2 linked regions of the Rhodopseudomonas palustris genome follow. The protein of the gene in region 2 binds, or shares a complex with, the protein of the main gene of each other region. Links are inferred from orthologs where the notes say so. Each region holds a gene or a part of one and is shown on either strand. Other genes may lie near its edges.

Region 1 (5,322 bases), 150 kb from region 2 along the record:
CCATGTCGTCCGCGTATAAAATAGACCGGCGCGTGGCATTCCGGGCATTGTGAGGTCGGTCCCTTTAAGGCTCTGCGTGCGATCCTTGGGACCCAGCCATGCCAATCGGGCGGGCGAGAGCGCCGTTGTCCGCCTCTGAAGTCGCATTGACAATTTGTGGGATGGTTAAACCCGTTGCAGGCCATAAGCCCCTCGTCAAATCACTCCGCCGCCTCGTCCGTCTTCCGCTTCACCGCCTTCGTCGGCCCCTTCTTCTCCAGCACCGGCTTCAAGAACTTCCCGGTGTAGCTCCTCGGCGCTTTGACGATGTCCTCCGGCGGGCCCCAGGCGACGATTTCGCCGCCGCCGTCGCCGCCTTCGGGGCCGAGGTCGATGACCCAGTCGGCGGTCTTGATGACTTCGAGATTGTGCTCGATCACCACCACGGTGTTGCCCTGCGCCACCAGCTCGTGCAGCACTTCGAGCAGTTTGGCGACGTCGTGGAAGTGCAGGCCCGTCGTTGGCTCGTCGAGAATATACAGCGTGCGGCCGGTGGCGCGTTTGCTCAGTTCCTTGGCGAGCTTGACGCGCTGGGCTTCGCCGCCGGACAGCGTGGTGGCCTGCTGGCCGACATGGATGTAGTCGAGGCCGACGCGCTGCAGCGTCTTGAAGGTCTCGCGGACGCGCGGCACCGCCTTGAAGAATTCGGCGGCTTCCTCGACCGTCATGTCGAGCACGTCGGCGATCGACTTGCCCTTGAACAGCACGTCGAGCGTTTCGCGGTTGTAGCGTTTGCCCTTGCAGACGTCGCAGGTGACGTAGACGTCGGGCAGGAAGTGCATCTCGATCTTGATGACGCCGTCGCCCTGGCAGGCCTCGCAGCGGCCGCCCTTGACGTTGAACGAGAACCGGCCCGGCTCGTAGCCGCGCGCCTTGGATTCCGGCAGGCCGGCGAACCACTCGCGGATCGGCGTGAACGCGCCGGTGTAGGTCGCGGGGTTACTGCGCGGGGTGCGACCGATCGGCGACTGGTCGATGTCGATGATCTTGTCGATGTGCTCGAGGCCCTCGATCCGGTCATGCGGCGCCGGCGGTTCGCTGGCGTTGTTCAGCTTGCGCGCGATCGCCTTGTAGAAGGTGTCGATCAACAGCGTCGACTTGCCGCCGCCGGAGACACCCGTGACGCAGGTGAACAGGCCGAGCGGAATCTCGGCGGTGACGTTCTTCAGATTGTTGCCGCGGGCGCCCACCAGCTTGAGGGTGCGGCGATGGTTCGGCGGCCGGCGCTCGGGCACCGGCACCGACAATTCGCCGGTCAGATACTTGCCGGTCAGCGACTTCGGATTGCGCATGATCTCGGCGGGCGAGCCTTGGGCGATGATGTGGCCGCCATGGACGCCGGCGCCGGGGCCGATGTCGAGCACATGGTCGGCGAGCAGAATGGCGTCCTCGTCGTGCTCGACCACGATCACGGTGTTGCCGAGATCGCGCAGCCGCTTCAGGGTGTCGAGCAGCCGGGCGTTGTCGCGCTGGTGCAGGCCGATCGACGGCTCGTCGAGCACGTAGAGCACGCCGGTGAGGCCGCTGCCGATCTGCGAGGCGAGGCGGATGCGCTGACTTTCGCCGCCGCTCAATGTGCCGGATGAGCGCGACAGCGTCAGATAGTTGAGGCCGACGTCGAGCAGGAAGCTGAGCCGGTCGCGGATCTCCTTCAGGATACGGACGGCGATCTCGTTCTGTTGGGTGTTGAGCAGCTTCGGCACGGAGGCGAACCAGTCGCCGGCGGCCTTGACCGACAATTCAGAGACTTCGCCGATATGCTTGCCGCCGATCTTGACGCACAGCGCCTCCGGCTTGAGGCGATGGCCGTGGCAGGCGTCGCACGGTACGTCGGAGAAGTACTTGCCGAGCTCCTCGCGCGCCCACTCGCTCTCGGTCTCGCGGAAGCGGCGCTCGATATTGGTGACGACGCCCTCGAACGGCTTCTTGGTGTCGTAGGAGCGCACGCCGTCTTCGTAGGAGAACTTGATCTCGTCGTCGCCGGAGCCGTGCAGCAGGACGTTCTGCACCTTCTTCGGCAAGTCCTTCCACTTGGTGTCGAGCGTGAACTTGTAGTGCTTGGCCAGTGCGGTCAGCGTCTGCAGGTAGTACGGCGACGACGACTTCGCCCACGGCGCGATCGCGCCCTTGCGCAAGCTCAGTTCCTTGTCGGGCACCACGAGATCGGCGTCGATGTGCTGCTCGATGCCGAGGCCGCCGCATTCCGGGCAGGCGCCGTAGGGATTGTTGAACGAGAACAGCCGGGGCTCGATCTCCGGAATGGTGAAGCCGGAGACCGGGCAGGCGAACTTCTCCGAGAACAGGAGGCGCTCGGGGCCGGACTTGTCGTGGATTTTGGCGACTTTCTTGCCCGCGGCTTCACCCTTCGAGACGGCGCTTTGCGCCTCCTCAGGGTGAGGAGCTCCCTTCTTGGGCTTGCCGCGTTTGCCGTCCTCATCCTGAGGAGCGCCCGCAGGGCGCGTCTCGAAGGATGGCGGCGGGGGCGGCGCATCCGCGAACTCGATCACCGCCAGCCCCTCGGCCAGCTTCAGCGCGGTCTCGAAGCTCTCGGCGAGGCGCTGTCCGATGTCGGGACGCACCACGATCCGGTCGACCACGACGTCGATGTCGTGCGGGAACTTCTTGTCGAGCGTCGGTGCTTCGGCGAGCTCGTGGAACGCGCCGTCGATCTTGACGCGCTGGAAGCCCTTCTTCAGCCAGTCGGCGAGTTCTTTCCGGTACTCGCCCTTGCGGCCGCGCACCACCGGCGCCAGCAGATACAGGCGGGTGCCTTCGGGTAGCGCCAGCACCCGGTCGACCATCTGCGACACGGTCTGGCTCTCGATCGGCAGGCCGGTCGCCGGCGAGTAGGGCACGCCGACGCGCGCCCACAGCAGGCGCATGTAGTCGTAGATCTCGGTGACGGTGCCGACGGTCGAGCGCGGGTTCTTCGAGGTGGTCTTCTGTTCGATCGAGATCGCCGGCGACAGGCCGTCGATCTGGTCGACGTCCGGCTTCTGCATCATCTCGAGGAATTGCCGGGCATAGGCCGACAGCGACTCGACATAGCGGCGCTGGCCCTCGGCGTAGATGGTATCGAACGCCAGCGACGACTTGCCGGAGCCGGACAGGCCGGTGAACACCACCAGCTTGTCGCGTGGGATGGTGACGTCGACGTTCTTGAGATTGTGCTCGCGGGCGCCGCGAATGGTGATGGCGGTCCGGCTCGAGGCCGCGGGGGTCTGACGCTTGGCCTTGATCACTTCGTCCATACGGGTGTCCAGACGCGCGGCAGCGCGCCGGTTGGGGCGCGCGCCGGATCGACCGGGGCTGACGCCGGATGAGGCTGAGCTTGGAACATAGGAAGAACGACAGGCGATTGCCAGAGGCTCCGCGCGCCATCAACCGGATTGTTACGGCGGGGCCGGCTGCGGTCGTCGATCGGGCCCAAAACGCAGAAGGCCGGCACGAGGCCGGCCTTCGCAGCGTGGCTGAATTCAGCCGGCGCAGACTCAGTAGCGCGCCACGATCGGGCCGCCCCAGCGATAGTTGATCCGCGCGGTGACCACGTCGACGTCCTGCTTGATGTGGTCGACATTGGTGGTCGGAGCGAAGGTGAGGTCGCGACCGCCCATGAACAGGTGGTCGTATTCGACGGCGAACGACCAGTTCGGCGTGAAGCCGTATTCCAGGCCACCGCCGACCGCGGCGCCCCAGCGGGTTTCGCTGGCATCGTCGATGATCGTTCCAGCCAAGGTCCGGTAGGTGGTGTACTTGTCGCTGGTGACCGCCGCGCCGCCTTTCACGTAAAGCAGCGCGTTGTTCCAGGCATACCCGACGCGGGCGGTGAACAGACCGAACGCATCGACCTTGCTTTCGTTGGTCGTGTCCGTGAACCGCAGGCTTGCGTTCGAGCCCTTGAAATCGGCCCAGTTGCCCTGGGCTTCGACGCCGAACACCCAGGTTCCAACCTGCCAATTGTAGCCGATCTGACCGCCGACGGTCCCGCCGGACGCATCGTGGCAGCCCTCGCCGAACGCGGCGAACGGGGCAGCCGTGGTGCCAAGATAGTCCCAGCAATTGCGGCTGCTGCCCCAGCCGCCGTTCGCGCCGATGTAGAAGCCCGACCAGTCATACATCGCCGGAATGATCGGCGGCGCCTTGGTGTAGGGGCGGGCCGCGAGATCCGCCGCCATCGCCGGCGCGACACCCAACGCAATCAAACCGACAGTCCCCAGCAGAAATTTCTTCATCGCAATTCTCCGGTTGTCTGTGCTTCACCGGTTCTCGGTCGGCAGTGTCCCTCTGCTGAGCGAGAAGCGCGAGCGCCCTTTAATTCCACGCCCTGGACCATAACCCCGCTGCGAGCAAAGCGCCGTCTCCAAAATGCAACAGTCGCGAGTGAAATTCAGTTCCTAAAACCAGGGATAGATTGTCGGAAATTGCAACTTGTTCACAACGGGTTACCGTCGCGGCCTGGTGTTACTTCGGGCGGTGCGGACGCGGAAAAATGGGAGCCAGGCCGGCATGTCGACTTTGCGCTTCACTTCGGAACAAAAATAGAACAGACTGCGTGAATTCGCGCCGGTGGATAAATCCCATGAGGCGGGCGTTTTCGCTCGCGGACGTATGGGCGAGGCGCCGCCCACAGCGTATTCGCTTGGACCGGAACGGGCGTCGCGCCGAGTTTCGGCGTGAGCAGCGGCAGAGCGGGAGGCTGGCGATGGCCGGCCGGGTCGCGGGCGCCGCGCGGTCAGTATGATTTGAAGAGGAGACGTCGATGGCGGGTAGCGTGAACAAGGTGATCCTGGTCGGGAATCTCGGTGCCGATCCGGAGATCAAGCGGACCCAGGACGGGCGTCCGATCGCCAACTTGCGGATTGCGACCTCCGAGACCTGGCGCGACCGCGCGACCGGCGAGCGCAAGGAGAAGACCGAGTGGCATCGCGTGGTGATCTTCAACGAAGGGTTGTGCAAGGTCGCCGAGCAGTATCTGAAAAAGGGCGCGAAGGTTTACATTGAAGGCCAGTTGCAGACGCGCAAATGGACCGATCAGAGCGGCGCCGAGCGCTACAGCACCGAAGTCGTGCTGCAGAATTTCAACTCGACGCTGACCATGCTCGACGGCCGCAGTGGCGGCGGTGGTGGCGGCGGCTATGGCGATGACAATTCCGGCGGCGATTTCGGCTCCAGCGGTCCCTCGGGTGGTGGCGGCGGACGGCGGCCGATGCCGGCCAGCAGCGGCGGCGGCCGCAGCGACATGGACGACGATATTCCGTTCTGACGGCGCTCAGTTCGCACGCT
Region 2 (8,615 bases):
GGTCATGCCGGCGGCTCGACCGCGGGCGAGGTCTTGATCACGCCGAAGGGCACGCTCGGGCTGCGCGGCCCGATGGTGACGCTCGCGGCCTATGCGCCGCTGCCGCCGCTCAACAGTTCGATCCCGATGGCGCCGCCGCCGGACTTTGTCGATACCGGCTACGCGGCGCGGCTCGACCGCGCCACCGGGGCGGTGTGCATCACCGCACCGCCCGCCGGGGTGATGGCGGTCGGCGGCTATCGCTTCCTGGCGCTCGACCTGCAGGAATGGGCGAAGCGGCTCGGCCAGGGCGCGCTGCTGACGGCGCTGCCGGACCGGCTCAGCGGCTACCGGCTCGCGGGCCGCGCGCAGGACAATTCCAGAGCTCGCGAAGCACTTTCAGAACTCGGCCTAAACCCTTTGATGGTCGAAGCCTTCCGCGACGCACCGAAGCTCGATGAAAACCGCGCATCGACGTTGACGCCGCATTAACAGCGACCGCTTACGGTTTTCCGCCTCGACTGCGGGAGCCGTTCTTGGAATGTCGTACCACGCGCCTATCCTCGTCGTGACCGGCGACGACAGTTCGCTGACCCTTGCTGCGCTGACGGACGCCAAACTGTTTCCGGTGCTCACCGCGTCGTGCTCCGATGCGGCTGACGCGATCGGCCGGCTGCGACCGTCGGCCGTGGTCGTCGATGGTGGCGCGCCCGCCGGCGCGCTCGCGACCCTCGCCCGCCAGGTCGGGCTGCTGCAACCCTATGTACCGTTGATCGCGATCGGGGCGGATGGTCCTCTGCCCGACAATGCGATGCCGTTCAGCGCCGATCCGCGCGAATTGATCCATCTTGCGCCGCGGCTGCGCGCGGCACTGCGAGTACGGACGCTGCACGCCACCGCGATGCGGCGCCTGACCGATCCGGGCGGCCTCACCGAGCTGTCCGACAACGACCCGTTGCAGGACGCCACCGTGCTGCTGATCGGTCGCGGCGCGGCCTATCCGGCGCTGTCGGTCGCGCTCGGCGAACGCGTCGGGGTGGTCGGCGCATTGTCGATCGAGGCCGCCGCCAAGCATCTCAACGCCCGCGACCTCGACGGCATTGTGCTGGCCGAAGGTTTCAGCCCGCGCGTGGTCGATGCGTTTCTCACCGTATTGTCGGAGGATACCCGGTTTCGGCACCTGCCGATCGTAGTCGGCGTCGCGGCCCCGCAGCCGGAAGTCGAGCTGCCATACCTTGAATTCGTCGACGGCACCCCGGCGCAGATCGTCGGTGCCGCGCTGCCGCTGGTGCGCCAGCACGCCTTCGAAGCCCGCCTCACCCGCACCCTCGCCTCGCTCGACGCGGGCGGGCTGCTCGATCCCCGCACTGGCTTGCTGACCGAGACTGCATTCGAGCGCGATTTTGCGACCGCCGTGTATCAGGCCCAGACTCGCGGCGAAGGCCTGTCGGTCGCGCGCTTCGTCCTGCACCGCGCCGATCGCCGCGCGGTCCACGACGCCGCCCGGATTGTCAGCCGGCTGATGCGCAAGATGGATTTCGGCACGCTGCAGACCGACGGCACCCTGCTGGTGGTGTTCGCCGCGACCGACCTGCGCAACGCCCAGGCGATCGCACGCCGGCTCAGCAGCGTGATCAAGCAGACCGCGCACAGCGCCCGGCGCGAGGCACGGATCGATCCCGACGTCAGCGTCGCCACCCTGATGCCGGACGAATCCGCCCGCGCCATCCTGACCCGCGTCGTCCAGCAGGACCGCCGCCGCGCGGCGTCGTGAGAGCCGCAGGCTAGAGGTGGTCCGTTCTCAGTTGAATCTGGAGCGCACTTCGGCGTAGTCCCAACAAGCACAATCCTCATGGTGAGGAGGCGCGAAGCGCCGTCTCGAACCATGCGCCACAAGCCATGCGGCTTCTCATCCTTCGAGACGTCCGGCTTTGCCGGGCACCGCAGGATGAGGTCTCCCTGCCCTTGGGGAGGGCAAGCCTGGCATCAATCAATCGATGAAGCGCACTAATCAGATAACGCGCTCCCCGTCATTGCGAGCCGAAGGCGAAGCAATCCAGAGGCCCCATACACAGTTGGATCGCTTCGTCGGTTTCGCCGCCTCGCAATGACGTGGCGGCGAAAGATCACGCCGCCTTGCGGTTCTCGGCGAGGTCGGCGAGCTGCTTGAGGATATCGGTCGTGCCCATCAGCCGCTCTTCCGGCGTCTTCCAGACCTGGAAGAACACCACCTTCATGTCGGGCCGCACCTTGGCGGCTTCGCCGTGGCGCTTGATGAAGAACACCAGCTTGTCCGGCTGCGCGAAGGCGTTGTCGCGGAAGCTGATGACGACGCCCTTCGGACCGGCGTCGACCTTCTCGACATTGGCACGGCGGCAATACGCCTTGATCGCCGCCACCTTGAACAAATAGCGCACCTCGTCCGGCAGCGGACCGAAACGGTCGCGCAGCTCGGCTGCGAAGTTCTCGATCTCCTCGTCGGTGTCGAGATCGGCGAGCCGGCGATACAGCGACAGCCTCACCGCAAGATCGGCAACGAAGTCCTCCGGGATCAGCACCGGCATGCCGATGGTGATCTGCGGCGACCAGCGATCGGCGACCGGTTCGTCGACGATGCCGGCCTTGAGGTTGGTGATCGCCTCCTCCAGCATCTGCTGATACAGCTCGAAGCCGACTTCCTTGATGTGGCCGGACTGTTCTTCGCCGAGCAGATTGCCGGCGCCGCGGATGTCGAGGTCGTGCGATGCTAGCTGGAATCCGGCCCCGAGCGTCTCCAGCGATTGCAGCACTTTGAGCCGGCGCTCCGCCTGCGCGGTGATGTTGTGCTGCGGCAGCGTGAACAGCGCATAGGCGCGCAGCTTCGACCGGCCGACGCGGCCGCGGAGCTGATACAATTGCGCCAGGCCGAACATGTCGGCGCGATGCACGATCAGCGTATTGGCGTTCGGAATATCGAGACCGGATTCGACAATCGTGGTCGACAAGAGGATGTCGAACTTGCCGTCGTAGAACGCCGACATGATGTCCTCGATCACCGCCGGCGGCATCTGGCCGTGGGCGACTGCGACCTTCATCTCAGGCACGTGCTTGTCGAGGAAGTCCTTCACCTCAGCGAGATCGTCGATCCGCGGCACGACGTAGAACGCCTGGCCGCCGCGATAGCGCTCGCGCAGCAGCGCCTCGCGGATCATCAAGGGATCGTGCGGCGCCACGAAGGTACGCACCGCGAGCCGGTCGACCGGCGGCGACGCGATGATCGACAGATCGCGCACCCCGGTCATGGCGAGCTGCAGCGTGCGCGGGATCGGCGTCGCGCTCAGCGTCAGCACGTGCACCTCGGCGCGGAGCTGCTTCAGCTTCTCCTTGTGGGTGACGCCGAAATGCTGCTCCTCGTCGACGATGACGAGGCCGAGATCCTTGAACTTGATCGACTTGCCGAGCAGCGCGTGGGTGCCGACCACGATGTCGAGCGTGCCGTCGGCGATGCCCTTCTTGACCTGGGTCAGCTCCTTGGCGCTGACCAGCCGCGACGCCTGCCCGACATTGACCGGGAACCCGCGGAAGCGTTCGGTGAAGGTCTTGGCGTGCTGCCGCGCCAGCAGCGTGGTCGGGACCACGACCGCCACCTGCTTGCCGTCGAGCGCCACCGCGAAGGCGGCGCGCAGCGCCACTTCGGTCTTGCCGAAGCCGACGTCGCCGCAGACCAGGCGGTCCATCGGCGTGCCCTTCTCCAGATCGCCGAGCGCCGCGTTGATGGCGGCGAGCTGATCCTCGGTTTCATCGTAGGGGAAGCGCGCACAGAATTCGTCGTAGAGCTGCGGCTGGATCGGCAGCTTCGGCGCCTCGCGCAAATGCCGTTCGGCCGCGACCTTGATCAGTTCGCCGGCGATCTGACGGATGCGGTTCTTCAGCTTGGCCTTGCGCGCCTGCCAGCCCGAACCGCCGAGCTTGTCGAGTTCGACCGTGGTGCCGTCGGAGCCGTAGCGCGACAGCAGTTCAATGTTCTCGACCGGCAGAAACAGCTTGGTTTCGTTCGCATAGTGCAGCTCGACGCAGTCGTGCGGCGCGCCGCCGACCTGGAGCGTCTGCAGGCCGACGAAGCGGCCGATGCCGTGCTCGACATGCACGACGATATCGCCGGTCGACAGGCTGGTGACTTCGGAGATGAAGTTGTCGAGCTTCTTGCTGGCCTTGCGCTGGCGCACCAAACGGTCGCCGAGCACGTCCTGCTCGGTGATCACTGCAAAGGCGTCGGTCTCGAAGCCGGACTCCAGCCCGACCACCGCCAGCATGGTTTCGTTGCGCGGCGTCGCCTGCACGGTACGCCAGGAATTGACGCTGGTAAGCGCGACTAGCTTGTGGTCCTTCAGCATGCTCGCCATGCGGTCGCGCGAGCCTTCGCTCCACAGTGCGATCACGACCTTCTTGCGCACCGCCTGCAGCGCATAGACGTGCGCCACAAGCTGCTCGAACACGTTGACGTTGGCGTCCGCGCGCTCCGGCGCAAAGTTGCGGCCGGCCCGGGCGCCTGCGTCGATGACGTTGCTGGTGTCTTCCGGCAGCGCGAACGGCGTCAGCCGTGCCAGCGGCACGCCTTCCAGCCGCGCGGTCCATTCGCTGTCGGTGAGATAGAGTTGATCCGGCGGCAGCGGCTTGTAGATCGCGCCGGAGCCGGGCTGGTCCATCGCTTCGCGGCGGGCGTCGTAATAGTCGGCGATCTGCTTGAAGCGCTCGCGCGCGGCATCCTCGCTCTGCGGCTCGATCGCGACCGGCGTTGCCTTCAGGTAATCGAACAGCGTGTCCATCCGCTCCTGGAACAGCGGCAGCCAGTGCTCCATGCCGGGATGGCGGCGACCTTCGCTGACCGCGGCGTAGAGCTGATCGTCCGGGTGCGGCGCGCCGAAGGTGGCGACATAGCCCATCCGGAACCGGCGGATGGTTTCGGTGACGAGCTGGAATTCCGACACCGGCACCAGATCCAGGCCGCGCATGGTGTGCAGCGTGCGCTGGGTCTCGGCGTCGAAGGTGCGGATCGATTCGAGCTGGTCGCCGAAGAAGTCGAACCGCACCGGCTGGTCGAGGCCGGCAGGAAACAGGTCGAGGATGCCGCCGCGCACCGCATATTCGCCGGCTTCGCGCACCGTGGAGGCGCGGCTGTAGCCGTTGTGTTCGAGCCACGCGACGATCGAATCCATCGGCACGACGTTACCGGGGGCCACCGACAGCGCCTGCGCGGCGACAATCTCGCGCACCGGCACCCGCTGCACGGCGGCGTTGACCGTCGTCAGCACGATCAGCGGCTTGTCGCTGCCGGTCAGGCGCGACAGCTTCGCCAGGGTGGTGACACGCTGCGCCAGGATGCCGGCGTGCGGCGAAACGCGGTCATAAGGCTGGCAGTCCCAGGCCGGAAACTGCAGCACCTCGAGATCAGGCGCGAAGAACTCGAGGCTGCGCGCGAGTTGCTGCATCCGCGGGCCGTCGCGGCAGATCACCGTCAGGCTGACGGCGGGCGCCTTCGGCTTGGCCGCGACCGCGCGGGCCAGATCGGCGATGATCAGCCCTTCGGCGCCTTCGGCGACGTTGGCGAAGGTCAGCGCCTTGCCGGGCGTAAGCTGTTCCGCCGGCGACCTGCTCGGAGTCTTCATACGGCGCCGTCCTGATGGCCGTAGGTCTTGATCCGTTCGAACAGACCGCCCTTGAACTCGGCCGGCAGCGTGTCGCCGCCGGCGACCGCGGCGTAGAGATCGTGGTCGTTGACCTCGATCAGCCGCTCCAGCTCGTCGAGCTCCGCCTCCGACAGCGTGCCGATCTCGGCGTCGGCGAACTGGCCGAGAATCAGATCCATCTCGCGTGTGCCGCGATGCCAGCAGCGGAACAGCAGCCGCTTGCGGCGGTCGTCGAGCCCGCCGCTCGACCGTGTGGTGCCCGTCATGTCGAAATCCACCTCAACGCCAAAAGCCCGGACGTGCCGGGCGAGGCTGGTATAGCCGTCACAATCGCCGCTGTCAGCCCGCACGGACGCATTGCAATCGGCGGCAAATGCAGCCAACCCTGCGGACACCGCCCATCCCACCCGCCTTGGTTCGATGCGCCCTGCTCTGCTCAATCCGCTGTTCGCCCCGGTCACCAGCCTTTCCGGCGTCGGGCCGAAACAGGACAAGCTGTTCCGCTATCTGCTGGACCGCGACGACACCCCGCGGCTGGCCGATCTGCTGCTGCATCTGCCGACCAGCGTGATCGACCGGCGCGCCAGGCCGAAGATTCGCGACGCCGTGCCGGGCACGGTGGTGACGCTGGAGGTGACGGTCGATCGCCACCGCGCACCGCCGCCGGGCCGCTCCCGCGCGCCGTATCTGGTCTATGCCAGCGACGACACCGGCGACGTGGTGCTGACGTTCTTCCGCGCCAAGCCGGACTATGTGCAGAAGCTGCTGCCGGTCGGCGCCAAGCGCTACGTCTCCGGCACCGGCCAGCTCTACGACGGCACGCTGCAGATCGTGCATCCGGACCGCGTCGTCGACGAGGAAGCCTTCGCCAAGCTGCCGCAGATCGATCCGGTGTATCCGCTGACCGAGGGACTGGCGATCGGCTCGCTGCGCCGCGCGGTGGCGCAGGCGCTGACCAAGCTGCCGGCGCTGCCGGAATGGATCAGCCCCGAGGTGCTGCGGCGCTGCCGGTTTCCCTCGTTCGCCGAAGCGCTGAAGCACGTCCACATCCCGGACCAGCCGACCGACATTCTGCCGGACGGGCCGTATTGGTCGCGCCTGGCCTATGACGAACTGCTCGCCGGGCAACTCGCGCTGGCTTTGGTGCGGGCGCAGCTCCGCCGCCCGGCCGGCAGCCGCAACGCCGGCGACGGTCGGCTGCGTCACAAGATCATCGACGCGTTGCCTTATGCACTCACCGCCTCGCAGCAGCAGGCCGCGGCGGCGATCGCCGAGGATCTGCGCCAACCGGTGCGGATGCTGCGGCTGCTGCAGGGCGACGTCGGAAGCGGAAAGACCGTGGTGGCGCTGCTGGCCGCAGCGGCGGTCGCCGAGGCCGGCAAGCAGGCGGCACTGATGGCGCCGACCGAAATCCTCGCCCGTCAGCACATCAAAACCATCGCGCCGCTCGCCGAACGCGCCGGGATGCAGGTCGCGATCCTGACCGGCCGCGAGAAAGGCAAGGAACGCCGCGAGATCCTGGAGCGCCTCGCCGCCGGCGAGATCGATTTTCTGGTCGGCACCCACGCGCTGATCCAGGACGACGTGATCTACAAATCGCTGGCGCTAGCGGTGGTCGACGAGCAGCACCGTTTCGGCGTGCGCGAGCGTCTGGCGCTGACCAGCAAGGGCGCCGATGTCGACGTGCTGGTGCTCAGCGCAACGCCGATCCCGCGCACGCTGGTGCTGACTTACTTCGGCGACATGGACGTTTCGGAACTCCGCGAGAAGCCCGCCGGCCGCCAGCCGATCGACACCCGCACGCTGTCCGACACCCGGCTGCCCGAAGTCATCGACGGCATCGGCCGCGCCATCGCCGTCGGCAAACGCGTGTACTGGATCTGCCCGCTGGTGGAAGAATCCGAGACCGTCAAACTCACCGACGCCGAACAGCGTTTCGAGTCGTTGCGACAGCGCTTCGGCGACCACCAGGTCGGGCTGGTGCACGGCCGGATGCGCGGCAGCGACAAGGACCAGGTGATGGGCCAGTTCGCGCGCGGCGAGATCAGCGTCTTGGTCGCCACCACGGTGGTCGAGGTCGGTGTCGACGTGCCCGAAGCCACCATCATGGTGATCGAAAACGCCGAACGGTTCGGTCTGGCACAACTGCATCAGCTTCGCGGCCGGGTCGGCCGCGGCAGTGAGGCGTCGACGTGCTTGCTGCTGTATCGCGAGCCGCTCGGCGAACTCTCGGCGGCGCGCTTACGCGTGATCCGCGATACCACCGACGGTTTCCGGATCGCCGAGGAAGACCTCAAGCTGCGCGGCGAAGGCGACGTGCTCGGCACCCGCCAGAGCGGCCTGCCCGGCTACCGGATCGCACGCTCCGAAGTTCACGCCCAGCTCATCACCCAGGCGCGCGACGAAGCGCTGCGGATCCTGAAGGAGAATCCCAAGCTCGAAGGCCCGTCCGGCGAAGCGCTGCGCTGCCTGCTGTATCTGTACGAACGCGACGAGGCAATCCCGCTGCTGGGAGCTGGTTAGTTACCGAGCGTCATTCCGGGGCGCGAGCGCAGCTCGCGAGCCCGGAATCCCGAAGTTGGTGGAACGTAGTCGCACGCAGAACATCTCTAGATTCCGGGTTCGCTCACTGCGTGAGCGCCCCGGAATGACTAATGTGGAGATGAGTCTGACTAATCGACCTTGTCGGACGCCTTCTCGGGCGGCTTGAGCCGCCGACGCGAGAACGCCGATTCCGGCTCGTCCGGATCGCGGGCCTTCTTGGCGGCGAGTGCGGTCGCGGCCAGCGCCGCGATCTTCTTCTGCGGATCGGAGCCCGGCTGCACCACACCGGCAGACATGATCAGCGTCGCCGCCTCTTCCGCGCTCATGTCGACCGGGATCACCTTGCTCTTCGGCACGTAGAAGAAGAAGCCGGTGGTCGGGTTCGGCGCGCACGGCAGGAACACCGAAATGTGCTCGTCCTTGTTC

Evidence for each region.
Region 1: the proteins of mfd (region 2) and uvrA are in contact, whole or in part, in a crystal structure (PDB 4DFC), measured with the Escherichia coli proteins. The link is inferred for Rhodopseudomonas palustris from one-to-one orthologs.

Annotation. Positions count from the first base shown.
Region 1 is NZ_CP041387.1:2,066,053-2,071,374, reverse strand. What follows is about bases 1-3,639. They hold uvrA (excinuclease ABC subunit UvrA), read right to left. Parts: upstream 3,291-3,639; coding sequence 201-3,290; downstream 1-200. Other genes in these bases: FLL57_RS09435 (outer membrane protein), read right to left, coding at 3,531-3,639. Also shown: more of FLL57_RS09435, read right to left, coding at 3,640-4,271; FLL57_RS09430 (single-stranded DNA-binding protein), read left to right, coding at 4,799-5,302. UniProt on the Escherichia coli protein: The UvrABC repair system catalyzes the recognition and processing of DNA lesions. UvrA is an ATPase and a DNA-binding protein. A damage recognition complex composed of 2 UvrA and 2 UvrB subunits scans DNA for abnormalities.
Region 2 is NZ_CP041387.1:1,910,568-1,919,182, reverse strand. The notes cover bases 1,906-5,996. They hold mfd (transcription-repair coupling factor), read right to left. Parts: upstream 5,625-5,996; coding sequence 2,106-5,624; downstream 1,906-2,105. Other genes in these bases: FLL57_RS08675 (succinate dehydrogenase assembly factor 2), read right to left, coding at 5,621-5,911. Also shown: FLL57_RS08690 (class I adenylate-forming enzyme family protein), read left to right, coding at 1-471; FLL57_RS08685 (GGDEF domain-containing protein), read left to right, coding at 521-1,753; ATP-dependent DNA helicase RecG, read left to right, coding at 6,066-8,168; FLL57_RS08665 (DUF502 domain-containing protein), read right to left, coding at 8,318-8,615. UniProt on the Escherichia coli protein: Couples transcription and DNA repair by recognizing RNA polymerase (RNAP) stalled at DNA lesions. Mediates ATP-dependent release of RNAP and its truncated transcript from the DNA, and recruitment of nucleotide excision repair machinery to the damaged site.